One region of the Nostoc edaphicum CCNP1411 genome, then DNA from elsewhere that is predicted to be linked to it. Evidence: riboswitches for the same ligand, from Rfam matches in the RefSeq annotation. Region 1 holds a riboswitch; the other holds the start of a gene.
The links. Region 1 has a riboswitch for cobalamin ahead of HUN01_RS05965 (DUF1636 domain-containing protein). Riboswitches for the same ligand answer to the same signal wherever they lie in the genome.
Positions count from the first base shown of each region.

Region 1 (7,699 bases):
GTGGCCAAAGATGGAGTAGCAATTTGGCTGGAACCATCTGCCATGACCAACTTTAGTCCTTTTTTTTGAATTGCCTCTAAATGAGAACCACGCGCAATCACGGTCACTGTTTCACCTGCCAGTGCCAGTTTTGCCCCTAAATATCCACCAATCGCGCCCGCGCCAACAATACAGATTTTCATTTTGTCGAAAAAATATAGATCGTGGAAGACGGTATCCAGTTCAGTTCCAAGTAGTGAGTTTCCCACCTTAAAGTGCTACGGTGTACACACAAGTCCTAAAAACCTAGCTTGATAAGCATTTCCTCGTTCCCAGTCTCCGACTGGGAATGCATTCATTGAGTCTCTGACTCAATACCAGATTGGAGGCAGAGCCTCAACGAGGAGCATTCCCATGCAGAGCATGGGAACGAGATAAACGAGAGAACAATGAAAAATCAAGCTTTTTTTGACTTGTGTATACACCGTAGCCTTAAAGTGGGGAAGATTCACAACTACTACTTCTAACTCATTACTTCTAACTCATTACTTCTAACTCATTACTTCTAACTCATTACTTCTAACTCATTACTTCTAACTCATTACTTCTAACTCATTACTTCTAACTCAGCACTCAGCACTCACTAGCCGCTAGGCTTTGCATCGCTGACAGTAAGTCTTGATGAACAGATTTTGAAGCAGCTACTATCAATCCAGGTAGGCTATAGTTTTTACAAGTATGCAGTGGCGGTAAAGGCGAACCGTCCAGAGTAGTTACAATCCAGCCAGCCTCTTTCGCAATAAAAGCGAGTGCAGCACTATCAAGAAATTTACCCGATTTAATAACTGCTCCACTTAAATCACCGCTGAGAATACCATTGAGATTAGGAATTTGAATATCACTAGAGTAATCAGTCGCTATATCGATTACTTTATATCGATCTTTTAGTAAATGTGCGATCGCATTCATTCCCCATCCCAACAAAATAGAAGGTTTGGCGGATGTTATATGTAACGGGGCACAGGCTTCTAAGTTCATCTCCAGCGTCCCTTTAAAAGCACCTTCGCCTCGAAGGGCGTAAAAATAAATGTTTTGGGCAGGAGAAATGGCAATTACTGCTTCAAAGTCATCCGAATTTAAAATACTGAGAATAATTTGATAATTAGAATGTCCATCCATATAAAACTTCGTGCCATCAATCGGGTCAAGCGTGACTAAGTAATCACCTTCTGAACCGAGTTCGATAGCGCGAAAATATTTGGTGTTGTTAGAACTTTCATATTCTTCGCCATAAAAGCGAATATCTGGGAAAGTGCCCAGCAATACTACTTCTACCAGGTTTTGAATAGCCACATCCGCATCAGTAAGTGCAGCAGCAAAAAAGTTTTTTGCTTGTTCTTTGGCGGGAAGTGCAGCAATTTTTGGTTGAAGAAAATTGGCATAGGCTGCTGCTACTTTGAGATGGGGGAGTAAAGTCTCCAAAATTAATCGAGTAGTTGGTTTTGTGGACATTGCAGCAAACTCCTTTCAGAAATAATCTACCGTTGACAGGGCGATAGAATTCTATATCTAGACAAAATTACGGTATCATGTGGATGTAATGATACCACCGTTGCTATATTACTTTAATCTGTTTGTCTCAAAGAAACTATAGAGAGAATCGCAATTTTTATCGTAAAATTAAGGCTTTAAGACCGAATGTCAACACCTAGCTAAAGTTTCAGTCAGGCTTTAAATTCCCATCTGAAAATCTCTTCTCTACAAGATCCTATGCGTAGCTTGCTTCCCTGTAAGGGTAGGATTTTGAATTGTTATTGATGGTTTTAGGAAACTTTTTCGAGCTTTTTCTGAGTGAATTTGGATAGCTTGTTACGCGTAAGCTAAAAATAGAAGTGGGTTAAGGGATGGTGATTATGGTCGCAGAAAAACTAATGGGTAATTCACTATCTTCTAATCCTAAATTTTTCAAACCTGGTTTAGTTGGCGCAGAAAACATCTCTAGATAACCTGGTTTGGACAAAAAACTAGCGAAAAATGGACTAGAATAACTTCCTTCCGAAGTGGAATATGCAAAACCCTTACCCGTTAACTGCTGAGTATTAAGACTAATTAAATCATCAACATCAAAAGGTTCGTTTCCTGGCATTGGAGTCCCAGGCGCTTGCAAACCAGTAATTATTTCACCATTTCGTGTACCAGTAATTCCAGTAATCAGGTAAAAACCTAAATTGTTAGGGGTGTCATTAGTGGTGAAAGTACCGTTTGCCGCTATGCCAGTACCAGAATAACTCCAGTTCCAACTTAAAGCAGAGGCGGCTGGCATTGTCCCGAAAACTAATCCAAAAGTGGTGGCGAGGACTATGGCATATAGAGCTAGATTTTTCATGGAAGTCGTTAGTGCGATCGCGGATTTTGTAGAAGGTTCCCGTGTATTATACGGAAATTAAGTAAAGATAGTATTATCAATCTTGCCTATTTACCCACTCAGCACTCAGCACTTGGAACTCAGCACTCTTCATTTAGCAGCGATCAAATAACCACGTTAAAGCAGCATCAACATTACTAACCTGTTCTCCTGGCGGGATAGGTGGACGATTTACCATAACAACCTTTACACCCAGTTCTCGCGCTGCAATAATCTTGGCCTTTGTTGCATCGCCACCGCTATTTTTGCTCACGATGGTATCAATCTTGTTATTAATCAGGATTTGTCTTTCATTATTGAGAGTAAATGGCCCGCGATCGCACAATACCATTCCCGGTGGTACTAAAGCTTCATCGCCAGGAGGGTCAATCATCCGCATTAGAAACCAAATTTTCTCTAGATAAGCAAAGGCAGCGAGTTCTTGCCTACCCACTGTCAAAAATACCCGCTGTGCCTGGTTTTGCAGTGCTGTTGCTGCGGCTTCAACGCGATCAACTTCAATCCAGCGATCGCCACTTTCTTTTTCCCAAGGCGGACGAATTAACATCAGACGGGGGACTCCAACTTCCGTTGCGGCATCTGCTGCATTAAAGGAAATCTGAGTCGCAAAGGGATGGGTTGCATCAATTAATAAGTCGATTTGCATGATTCGCAGATAGCTAGCCAACCCCGCCACCCCACCGAAACCTCCAACCCGTAAATCCCCCAACGGTATTGACGGTTCACGGGTGCGGCCAGCTAGAGATGTGATTGCTTCTAACCCTTGGATAGTCGCAACCTTGGCAGCTAGTTCTGCCGCATCTCCCGTCCCACCTAGAATCAAAACGCGCATCATTAAAAAGGAGTCAGAATTCAGAATTCAGGATTCAGAATACTCTACCCATAAACGGATAGGTTCAAGGAAGAATATTTGAATTTATTTTTGCCCACGGTGAAAGAGGTTTTAATCTATACTCAAACTCTCGCGGATTTGCTTTGCTTAACTCTATCCGCCACTCGTACAGAATTCATACTGAATTCTGTTTTGATAAAGGGGGAATTTTTGCCAAAATACCTTTTTTTAGTGCTTCTGGACGCTCTGACCAAGGCAGTAAACCGTCTGCTTTAGCATAGTATTGACTAGCACATTGCAGCACCGCAGAAGCACTACCATCAACTGCTAAGTCACCAAATAAATATGTTAATTTCCCTTTGGCAGCAAAGGCGACTACACAAGAACGATTACAAGCACTCATGCATTCAACTTCCTGAATCGGAAATTCATCTCGTAAGTCCCAATCTTGGGCAAGCTGCTGAAGTTGGTGTAAAAGTTTTTCACCACCACTTTCGCCTAAGCGTTTTCCATTTTGCCAAACACTGGCACAGGTTTTACAAACAAATAAAGTATGATTAGCAACACCCAAAGGATTGGTTGGGGAAATATTTACAGTCGTAGTCATCTGTACCTCGCAGATATGTGAAACTGATAAATCTATTTCGGCGGGCATCCTGACTCACTCAATTTGGTTCCTTAATCTCAAATTAGTTCACAGTTGCGGGACAGCGCCGGATTTGCACCGAACTTTCCCCGTTACCTCTGGTAGCTGACTCCCACCAGAACCGAATAACCTTATCGATCATACACTAGTGGTCTATCGCATTAGTTACGAGGAATGAATAAGTTCGTAGTAAGGACTTTAGTCCTGGATTTTTAAGCACTGAAGTGCTTACTACAAACTCATGATATTTAATGCGATAAATCACTAGTACAACACGGCGGAAATAAACCAATCATTCCAAATCAACGAAACCCTTATGCTGTATTCATTTTTAATTTTTAATTTTTAATTTTTAATTCCGCCTTGCGGTACTAGGGTTATCGGAGAATACGAAACGACAAGCTTTGCGCCAACATCAAACTGGACGACAACCAGACAAAATACTGTGCATATTCACTACTTGTCCAATAACTGCGATCGCAGGCGCACCAAATCCAGTTTGCTCTACCTGCTCTACAATTGTCTCCAAAGTACCAATCAATTCTTCTTGTTCGGGGCGCGTACCCCAGCGCACCAAAGCAATGGGCGTTTCTAAATTCAACCCAGCTAAACTTAATTGTTCGACAATATAAGGCAGATTGTGAATTCCCATATAAATTACAATGGTTTCGGAACCGTGAGCGATCGCACTCCAATTCACTATCGGTCTATACTTACCTGCTGCTTCATGACCAGTTACAAATATCACTGACGAACTATACAGTCTATGCGTCAAAGGTATACCTGCATAAGCTGCTGCTGCAATTCCCGATGTGATACCGGGCACTACTTCCGTTGATATTCCAGCTTTGACTAATTCTGCCATCTCTTCACCACCGCGACCAAAAATAAACGGATCGCCACCTTTTAGCCGTACTACAATTGCATGATCCTGCGCTTTCTCAATCAGCAATTGAGTTGTTTCTTCCTGGAACAGCGAATGTTTTCCCCTCCGCTTACCAGCATTAATTTGCTCGGCTTGGGGATTAATCATTGCCAGAATTGCCGGACTCACTAAGGCATCATAGATAACGACATCTGCACATTCCAACAAACCTTTGGCCTTCAGGGTAATTAAACCTGGATCACCTGGCCCCGCACCTACTAAATAAACCTTTCCCAAATAATTGTTCTCCTGTTTCTCTGTGCGGTTCATTTATCTGTTAAATCCCAAATTAGCTCGGCTAATTCTGCACTTGCTCCCAAGGGCTGCGCCAATTGGAAATTCACCGCAGAAAATTGTAATTTTAGCTCCTCTATTGAGGCCGCGATCGCATCAGTTATTCCACCAGCGAATAAAAAGTATGGCAAAATTGCAATTTCTCTATAACCAGCAGCTACTAACTCTTTCACCCGTGATTCTAAACTAGGAGGCCCAGCCCAATAAGCAGCCACTACTCCCAAACTCGCCGCCATTGCTTCCACAGTTTCTTGAGAACCTGCGCGACGGCTACCATGAGCTAAGAGAATCCATGCTTCTGCTTTTGTCGCAGCTATTTGCTTTGCCAGTAATTTCTCTAAATTGGGGTGAGAGCCTAAATATGGTTGCAACTCAATGATGATATCTTCACCAATAGCCTGTTGTGCTAGGGCTACTTCGGCGGGAATATCTGTCATCACATGCACTCCCGGCAGCAGAAATAGCGGTACAATTTTTAGGCGCTGATCGTTTTGAGGTAGTTTGCGATCATCGCCAAAAGCGCTCTTAGCAAATTGTTGAATCTGCTCGTGTAAAGGCTGAGGACTCATTTCTAAAGCAGCTACACCAACCAGATGTTCGCTATTTAATGAGTTGAGATTTTCTGGCAATTGATTACATACCAGCCCTGCTAGTTGCTGCATAGCAATTTCTGGGCGGCGATCGCGGCTTCCGTGAGATACTAAGAGATAGGCAGATGACATCGGCAAAAATTGAACTTTCAGTTACTATTCTTACTTAATATTAAGTTGGGGGGTATATAGATACCCTGATGAGAAGGAGTCAGAAGACAGAATTCAGAATCCATTCTGGATTCTGGCTCAGGAATTGCTGAATTCTTCTTTGGTAATTATTGAAGAAGAATACTGAATTTTGGATTCTGACTTGTTCTTCAAATTCTCCCCCTTCTGCTTGACTTATTGTTCTTCAGCAGTGTAAGTATAAAATTGATCAAAAGCTCCCACTGTTTCAAATTTATAAGAAGGTATCCAAGAACTTATTTTTAAATCTGTACGGTAAACGCTAAAAATCATGTAATTTTGTCTTTCTGTAGTCCTGGCAATAATTTCTTGGATTTGCGGGTTAGCCGAGTCAACCAACTTATCACAATTAAAACGGATTAAATTTTCTATAATATTCGTAGTATTTTTGCATACATCGGTTTTTAAATATTCTGACAACCTTTGTACTGCATATTTTTCATATTCAACCTGACTGGGATTGGTCTTCGCCATTGTCACACCCAAGGCGGCGAGTCCTGCTGCTGCTCCAGTATATGCAATGATGGTCAATGGTTTCATGTTTGCCAAGTTAAATTCGTTGTAAATCGTTAGATTCCAGAGACTCTAAATCAACTGAGTCCGTTCCTTGAATAAAAACTCTTGATCGCTAGCCAAATTATTGCTATAATTCAAATTGTTGAATGGCGAGCGTAGCCAAGTGGTTAAGGCAGTGGTTTGTGGTACCACCATTCGTGGGTTCAATTCCCATCGTTCGCCCTATATAATTCCATAATGATCCATATATTCCTATAAAAGGTGGGTTGTGGTTCTGAACTTTCATAACCATCACTTTAGCAAGAATCTGTCGTCTATAAGTTCATAGACTTGGAATGGTTACAAATCCACGATGATTAATTAGCTTATATTATCAAGAAGTTGATGTATATAAGCTAATCTACTTTCTAAATGAAAATTAGTATACAGCTTAAATATTGATCCCCCCAAAGATAGAATTTAAATTATTTTTTACCTATACTGATTATCTTTCACTAGCAATTAATCTAATTTTATTCCTTAAGATAGATGATTTTTTTAATTAAATTATTTTTTTGCGAATACAGTTTTCCACTATAAATTTAATACTATTTTTATTATTTCCATAGATTTTTTCAATACCTAAAACTCTAGTGTTAAACAGCAAATAAGATTACAATAGACTGTTAATTGCTGTATGTAGCAATTTGTACTTGATTAACTTTGAAAGTTATTAAGTTAGGTAAACCGAAAAGTTTAAGTATGTCCTGTACCTTTTCGCTTTACCTTACCTAATAAACTTGGCGAACTATTAGGTAACAAGGAATAATGTTAAAACGTCGCGTAATACTAGCTGGTTTGAGTGTACTTAGCTTAACGTTAGCTGTGAGTACTAAAGTCTATGGTAGTTCCACTAGCGGGCCAGATGCTTGGGAGACTGTCTACAATGATGCAGTTGCTGGAGCAACAACGACAATTTCAGTGCCGCTTTTAGGCTTTTTATTGTCAGTTGTCTTACAAATATTCTTCAATTTGGCAGGTTTTTGGGGCGGTTAATTCTTGGTCTCATACCTAAAAGGAGTCTCAATAGAGGCTGTTGCAGTGTAGTTTTTGGTAATTTCTCAGCCTGTGTAGATGCTCTGCGTCTTGTTGCCAGACATCGCCTGAATAAATTTTTCATTTATTAACGCAGATTATCCCATAGCCAAATATTCCATAACCCGTGAGGACTTTTCTTGCTATGTTCAAACCTCGCACAATTTTTAGTGCCTTAAATGCAATTATCCTAGCATTTGCCATCAGCACACTGATATGTATACAACCC
Region 1 covers NZ_CP054698.1:755,863-763,561, reverse strand. The annotation lists gene HUN01_RS05985 (2-dehydropantoate 2-reductase) at 1-182, opposite strand, end outside; gene HUN01_RS05980 (inositol monophosphatase family protein) at 613-1,491, opposite strand; gene HUN01_RS05975 (PEP-CTERM sorting domain-containing protein) at 1,877-2,365, opposite strand; gene HUN01_RS05970 (cobalt-precorrin-6A reductase) at 2,499-3,236, opposite strand; gene HUN01_RS05965 (DUF1636 domain-containing protein) at 3,412-3,843, opposite strand; cobalamin riboswitch at 3,866-4,023, opposite strand; gene cobA (uroporphyrinogen-III C-methyltransferase) at 4,298-5,077, opposite strand; gene HUN01_RS05955 (sirohydrochlorin chelatase) at 5,074-5,823, opposite strand; gene HUN01_RS05950 (DUF4359 domain-containing protein) at 6,037-6,420, opposite strand; tRNA gene HUN01_RS05945 (tRNA-His) at 6,546-6,618, shown strand; gene HUN01_RS05940 (hypothetical protein) at 7,204-7,431, shown strand; gene HUN01_RS05935 (LbetaH domain-containing protein) at 7,616-7,699, shown strand, end outside.

Region 2 (7,699 bases), on a different replicon from region 1:
CTTACTATGTATGGTTGAAGAGAGATATGCCATTATGGGATGCTGACCGTGACTGGTACTGCGCTATTGAAGACGATATTGCCTATCTGCCCAAACCAGCTTGAATGTTGAACCTATGTCTAAGAAGCGCGTGTACACGGAACGGAGATTTACGCTATCGATTATGATGCAAAAAATATAGTCGTCCGGTGACGCACCAACCGTTAGCTGGCTCCGTTTTGGTCAGTTGAGGCGGTGGTTTCAGGGTGATTTGTTGGTAGCGCGATCGCCCAGCAAGCTCTTTGCTGAGACAGGCGTGTTTGGAGGGCGATCGCTCGCTGTGTTGCAAGGCATGAGGGATCGGTGACGTGGCAAGCTAACAAGTCATTGGAGCGGACAAGGAAACGTTGCTGGCTCCGTTTAAGTGTGATCGTTGCCGCTCAATTTGGTCGTTAAGTCATCACAAACCTATTTAATCCTGTACGTAGTCTTGTCCTGTCACCAAAGCCAATTCTGCTCGCATAAACTCACGCCCCAAGTAAGCCGCATGATCCAATCGGCTGACTGGAAAAGGTTTTGTTGACTCAAACAGTTGAATGCAAATTTCTTTAGCAGTTCTTCCAGTAAATAGGGCAGTTGGTTGTCGTTCCACTTTGACGGTTGCAGGAATCGGCTTTCCGGTTTCTGGATCGATAGCCAATCCTTGCTCGTTAACTTCATTGGTAAAATGTTTCGCACAGATCAAGCCTGCTCCCCGATCTAAGTAGATAATAAAATAACCTGCCGGATCGAGTTCTAAAAATCGCTTGGATAGTTTGTAGTCAATTGCTGCGATTGTTTCCACTGTCGTTATCATCATTTTTAAACTCCAAAACAAAAAGCACCGCTCTAAACGCCAAGAGAAGTCTGAGCTTCATATCTTCAGTGAATGCAGAGAAGAATAGTGTAGATATTGGGCATTACTGTTGAGTTCAACAATAAGCAAGAGAGCAAAAGTCTTAAAGCACTCTCAGACTAATGCCTGTGACTACTTTTACTGTTATTTCACAGTCACATTTGCTTCCTCCCGTAGAACTTTCGTGGCTTCCACCATGTTCTTTAAAGCCGGAATCACCTCTGACCATCGCCGAGTTTTCAAACCACAATCTGGATTTACCCAAATTTGTTTTACCGGTAAATTAGCAATTCCAGTCCGCAATTGTTGTAAAATCTGCTCAGTTGTCGGCACGACAGGACTATGAATATCGTAGACTCCATTACCAACTTGATGTGAGTAACCACCCTCTGTGATTTCTCGCAAAGTTTGATTGTTGCTGCGACTATTTTCAATTGAAATAACATCAGCATCTAACCGTTCGATATCCTTGATGATGTCACCAAATTCGCAGTAGCACATGTGGGTATGAATTTGCGTTTGGGGTTGGGCTACTGCTGTCGCCAAACGAAATGCATCTACAGCCCAAGATAGATATTCATTCCAGCGCTCAACCTTCAGGGGTAAACCCTCACGCAGCGCGGGTTCATCTACTTGAATTACCTTTGCACCAGCCGCTTCCAAATCCGCTACCTCATCCCGCAACGCTAAAGCAATTTGGAAAGCTTGTTCTGATTTGGAAATATCCATCCGGGGATAAGACCAATTTAAGATAGTTACAGGAGCCGTCAACATCCCTTTTACAGGTTTTTCCGTCAATGATTGAGCTACTTTAAACTCACGTACCGTCATTGGCGCAGTCCGAACCACGTCACCATAAATAATTGGTGGACGAACATAACGGCTACCGTAGCTTTGCACCCAACCATTTTCAGTGAAAGCGAAGCCTGATAACTGCTGTCCAAAAAATTCCACCATATCGGTGCGTTCAAATTCACCATGAACTAAAACATCTAATCCTAATTCCTCTTGTAGTTTAATGCTTTCAGCAATTTGAACATCAATTGCAGCTTCGTATTCTGACTGACTCAATTCACCCCGTTTGTAACGCATTCGGAGTTGGCGAACTTCAGAGGTTTGGGGAAAAGAACCAATTGTAGTTGTGGGGAACAGAGGAAGCGAAATTTGGGAATCAAGCCGCAATCCATAGGATAAGGAGCGCTGAAAATCATCAGTTTTTAAAGTTTTTAGTCTTTCTTGAACTGACTGATTTGCTGGATTAAACTCCTCGAACTTATTCCAGCTAGTCTCGATAATTTCTTGTTCTATTTTAGTATTTTCTCCTATTATTGTCCGAGCCAAGAAAACCACTTCTTGAAGTTTCTGTTCAGCAAAACTCAAGACATTACGTAGTGGTGATGGTAATCGTTTTTCTCGTTTGGCATCGTAGGGAACAAATTGTAAGGAAGCAGATGGTTGAATATGTAGAGATGTTCCATGTAAAGTCTCTACAATCTCTTGTAAAATGGGAATAACTTTCTCGGAACGAATTTGCCAAATATTTCTTGCGTCTATAATCCCTGCACCTAGTCGCTTATTTGGTGGGAAACCGTAGGTTTTGATTAACTCTAAGTTGCGTCCGCGTGTCAAGTCTAAGCTAATAGCAGCAACGGGTAAATCTATCACCCAAGGGTAAGTTTCACCCAAATCATCAAAATAAGTAACCAAGTGTAGGGGTATTCCAACTAACGAAAGTGATTGATAAACTTTATGAAAGTGTTCTTTCCAAGAATTAGCATCACCTAAAACAAGTGCAGGTTCATGTATTTGTACTTCTTCTACTCCCAGATTTTTTAATTCAGTGAGTAGGTTTATGTATAGCGGAATTAACTTTGATACTGCTTGCTGAATATTTAGTGATAGTTTGCTTAAGCGCAGCAGAGTACAGGGGCCAAGTACAATCGGAATTGCTCGTTTACCTAATATTTTTTGAGCGCGGCTAACTCGTTCTAAAAAGTCACTGAAATCAGATGGTAATGTTGATTCAGCAATTTCCGGGACAAGATAGTGATAGTTAGTATCAAACCACTTGGTCATTTCCAAGGCGGGAATTCCTTCTTTACCTCGTGCCATTGTAAAGTAGCGTTCTAAGCCAGAAAGCTGTTGAAATCTTTCAGGAATTAGCCCAAAACGAAATGTCCAGTCAAGTACATGATCGTAGAGAGTTGTGTCTCCAATTCCAATATAATCAATTCCGGCTTCAAGTTGGGTTTTCCAGTTAGATTCCTCGACTTTTTGTATGGTTTGCAGTAATGATTCGGACTCTATATTACCACTCCAAAATGCTTCTAGCGCTTTCTTTACTTCCCGGTTTTTACCAATGCGGGGATAGCCTAATGTTGCTGTTTGAATCTGCATTACTTTCTGTTCCTTTTAAGACTAATGATTTAGGTACTAGAGATTAAGAACTGGCAAATTTTACCCAGTCATCAATTAACAACAACTTATGTTTAATTTTGCCCACTTATTTAGTGGTGGAATCTTTGCTAAAATCCCTTTTTTCAAAGGTTCAGGTCGTTCTGACCAAGGTAATAAACCATCAGGCTTAGTATAATATTGAGTTGCACATTTCAATACAGCAGATGCACAGCCGTCAACTGGTAAATCGCCAAAGAGATAGGTTGATTTCCCTTCTGCTGTAAAGGCAATAACACAAGAATGGTTACAAGCACTCATACATTCAACTCCCTGAATGTGGAATTTATTTCGCAATTCCCAATCTTGTGCAAGTTGTTGAAGCTGTTGTATTAGTTGTTCACCTTTACTTTCACCAACTCGTTTACCGTTTTGCCACACGCTGTCACAAGTCGTGCAAACAAATAAAGTATGTTGTTTGTCGAGCATTAATTTTGAAGTTTGTAGAAAGAAGTCTGAATCGCAGATATGACAACTTTTTGCAGTCGTACAACTGCAACATAACGTGTCAATTTAGCAAAAATGATGTTACAAAAGCTTTCACGCCAACAAAAAACTAGCGCAAATGACAGTTGCACCAAAGGCTAATTGCAATGATCAATAAACTGCCTATAATTTCACAGCCATGAGTAGTCTGTGGAGTATCTCTGGCACTATGAGAACGTGAAACTGATGTATCGTTGAAATATTTATGGCAATATTCACCTGTACCTCGCAGATGGGTATGAGTTTACGTGTTGCTTTCGGCGGGCATTCTGACTCACAAGGCGAACCTTGATTACAGCTGCGGGACAGCGCCGGATTTACACCGGACTTTCCCCCTTGCGTCTGATGGCTGACTCCCAACAGAACCGAGTTGATATTTTCCTAACAATAGCATGATTATGAATTTAATCATACTTAAACTGACTGGTTCCAATAGCTACCATTTGTTAGTGGGACTGAGACAAAAACAACCAAAAAAGAACCTCAAATCTATATGCAGAAAGACTTTAACATCGTTTTGCTTAGTTTCTTAAGATATCTAAGTTTGGGCTATTTTTGAGCATAAGGTGTCTTTCTCTTACCCTGCATTGGTTTGAGGCTTGTTTTTCCCTCAAAAATGTTTAAGTCCCGCTAAATGCACTGTTACTAATCATTGATTCCTACAATTTAAAAGAAGTCTTGGTTATGTCCACCAAGACTTCGGATATATTTATTCAATTTAAAACCTGAAGCCAACTTTTTATCCCAAATTGCTGAAATAGATTGCCCAAAGAGTTCCTGTTACTCCCACAGCAATTAAAAGGTTAGTGAAAAACTTGCCTAATTCAGTTTCTTCTCCTAGTACTTTATCGTCTTGACCTGCACTGAAAAATAATGACCAGGCTTGGTTAACGTTAATTATTTCAAAGTTGTTGAAATCGGGGCGAAAAACAACGGGGCCAATTAAATCTTTTTTAGGGAAATCAAAATCAGTTTTCATAGCAATCCTCTGGTAATTTTCTATCGGTTAATTGAGTGAAATTCTTAAATATTCAGATTTAGTTACAGGTTTGTCAGCCATCCAATCAAGCCGTGTCCTGTGACAACTTCTAGAGCTATGAGTGAGACAAAACCAATCATCGCTAAACGTCCATTGAGTTTCTCGGCGTACTCGGTAAAACCTGCTCTTGGGGTTTTATCTACATAAACCTTTGGTTCAATTGCAAAGTTGTTGAGTTGACCAAGTTCGTTCATGGTAAAGCTTTTGCTTGTCATGTCTTTTTTCCTTTACTTGCTTATGTAACCAAATATAACACTATGTAAATATTTTTTACAAGTACTTGACAGAAACAAAGAATGTGGTTTTCCGTACTCAGCAGTTAGGTTTACCGTATGTGCGATCGCGTAGCGTCTCCTTTTTGGGCGATCGCCTCTGGCGGGTGCAAAGCACCATCGCGTAGCGTCTCGTACCCCTACTCTTAAGCAAACTACGCGCAGCGTCGACTACAGGAAAAGAGAAGCCATCGCACAAAGCCAAGCCAGACAGTTTGACAGCTTGTCATTTGACGACACCACCCATGAACAAGAGAATTGTTGAGGATGTCGAATAAGCTTTAATTGCAGAGGGAACATTGGGATGAAAAAGATTATTTCAGTATTGTTGCTGGGTGTAGCGATTTTCACTTTTGCCTTCAATAACCCAGCTTTAGCAGCAGACGCAGCCAGTGGAGCCAAAGTCTTTAGTGCCAATTGTGCTTCTTGTCACGCAGGTGGTAAAAACTTGGTTCAAGCCAACAAAACTTTGAAAAAAGATGCTTTAGAAAAGTTTGGGATGTACTCAGCAGAAGCGATTATCGCCCAAGTAACAAACGGTAAAAATGCTATGCCTGCCTTCAAAAGTCGTTTAAAACCAGAGCAAATTGAAAATGTAGCAGCGTATGTGCTGGGACAAGCAGACAAGGATTGGAAATAAAGTCAGAATACGACTGTTGTCCTCTAGTTCAGAAATAGTAGGTAGGGTATGTGCCTTATCTACTCATTTTGCTCTGTTAATAAAGTGAGGTATTATTATGAGTCGCTTTTACCGATTCATCCTCAATTTTGGTATTGCCGTTGTACTCGTCTGTCTTTTTCTCACTTCGCCTGCATATTCCTTAGCTGCATCGGACGCGAAAATCCCAGAAGGCGACTTATTCAAGCTAGGGATCGAAAAAATGCGACACGGCAGTTACCCTGAAGCTATTCAAGATTTTACAGAGGTAATTAAGCTCAAAAAGGATTTTGCTGTAGCTTATAGCAATCGTTGTCTGGCTTATCTGCAATTAGAAGATTATCAGAATGCGATCGCCGATTGCAATCAAACTCTAAAGTTAACACCCAACAATGTGGAAGCACACCTCAACCGAGGACTAGCATACTACAGACAAGGGGACTATCAAGCAGCGATCGCTGACAACAATCAAGTAATCGCTCTCAAACCTAATGATTTCAGAGCCTACTACAACCGAGGGATAGTCCGTGGTATGTTGGGTAATCACCAACAAGCAATATCAGATTACAATCTCGCACTCACTAATATTCCCCAATCATCCAGTCTACTAGAAGCGGATGTTTACAATGACCGAGGACTAGCTCATTTTGAGTTATCAGACTTAAAAACAGCTATGATCGACTTCTCAGAGGCAATTCAACTCAATCCCAATGACTATAGAGCTTACTATAATCGGGGTTGTGCTTGTGGTAGAAGTGGCGATAACTCTTGTGCTGTTAGGGATTTTACGGAGTCACTCAAACTGAACTCAACCAATGCTCAGGCTTATCTTAATCGGGGTATAGCCTACCATCAACTTGGTCACGAACCAGCAGCGATTGCAGACTTACAAAAGGCGGTTGAATACTTTGCCCAACAGAGAGAAACTACACTCTATGACAAAGCTTTCTTATTACTGAAAAATTTACAGCAACAACTCTCATCTTTATCAGAAATTGCTCTAATCCCCAGAGACGCAAAGACTAAGGAATATGGAGTTAGTTCTTGAAACTGTCTAATTATTTAGGACTTACGCAAAAGTACACGCTGTATGGGCAATTCATGAATTGCCCATACGTGAAAATAAGGGTTTCGGCTATTGTTTACATAAGTCCTGTTATTGTCAAAAAGAACTCAAATACTCACCTAATTCCTCTAATTATGAAACGGAATCACCAGCAATGGCACAAGCACCAAAATTAACCACACCCAAGACCATATTTTTGGCTGTCCTATAGAATCTGGTTGCTGCAAAAGAACATCTATTCTCTGTGTGACATGATTAGTTGGAATATGCTGGGCAAAAGCTGCACAAAAATTTACCTCTAGTAAAATTGGAGTATTGACAACCAAGAGTAAAGCCTCTGCCAATAAAAGATTATCAACTTGCCTAGTTGCCCAATAATCAGCCCGTATTTCTCTTAAAAGTAACAACTCTTGCCATAAAGATTCTGTGTGCGGTAGCCAAGAGGTTAACTGACGTAGCCACCCCAAAAAGAAAAACCAACAGGTATCGCGGTAGTGGCGATGTCCATCTTCATGGGCTAGTACAGCTTTGAGATGGGGGACATCTAAGGTATCTAATAATCCCTGACTGATAATTAACTCAGGTTCCCAAAAACCAACCAAAGCACAATAAACAACAGGCGCATTTAGTAAGCGTGCTGGTGTACCGTAAACACAAACTATGGGATAGGTGCGAATTTGTTCTAGCATCCGGTTTCCCTCCCATGCCAACTTCAGCCATAAGATACCTGCAAATCCTAAGAAACTGATGGCAAGTCCGTAGCTAACCCAACCTTCCCACCCCCAAACCATAATATGTCCATGAGGCCCCATACAAAACACTGCAAATGTTGTGGTTAACAGAAGTAATG
Region 2 covers NZ_CP054697.1:248,214-255,912, reverse strand. The annotation lists gene HUN01_RS02735 (DUF2934 domain-containing protein) at 1-104, shown strand, start outside; gene HUN01_RS02730 (hypothetical protein) at 155-328, opposite strand; gene HUN01_RS02725 (DUF4346 domain-containing protein) at 452-835, opposite strand; gene metE (5-methyltetrahydropteroyltriglutamate--homocysteine S-methyltransferase) at 1,019-3,271, opposite strand; gene HUN01_RS02715 (DUF1636 domain-containing protein) at 3,347-3,757, opposite strand; cobalamin riboswitch at 4,057-4,199, opposite strand; gene HUN01_RS02710 (hypothetical protein) at 4,554-4,793, opposite strand; gene HUN01_RS02705 (high light inducible protein) at 4,856-5,068, opposite strand; gene petJ (cytochrome c6 PetJ) at 5,430-5,765, shown strand; gene HUN01_RS02695 (tetratricopeptide repeat protein) at 5,863-6,831, shown strand; gene HUN01_RS02690 (M56 family metallopeptidase) at 6,978-7,699, opposite strand, start outside.
Region 2: it holds a riboswitch for cobalamin, as region 1 does, so the genes downstream of both, HUN01_RS02715 (DUF1636 domain-containing protein) here and HUN01_RS05965 (DUF1636 domain-containing protein) in region 1, are expected to answer to the same signal.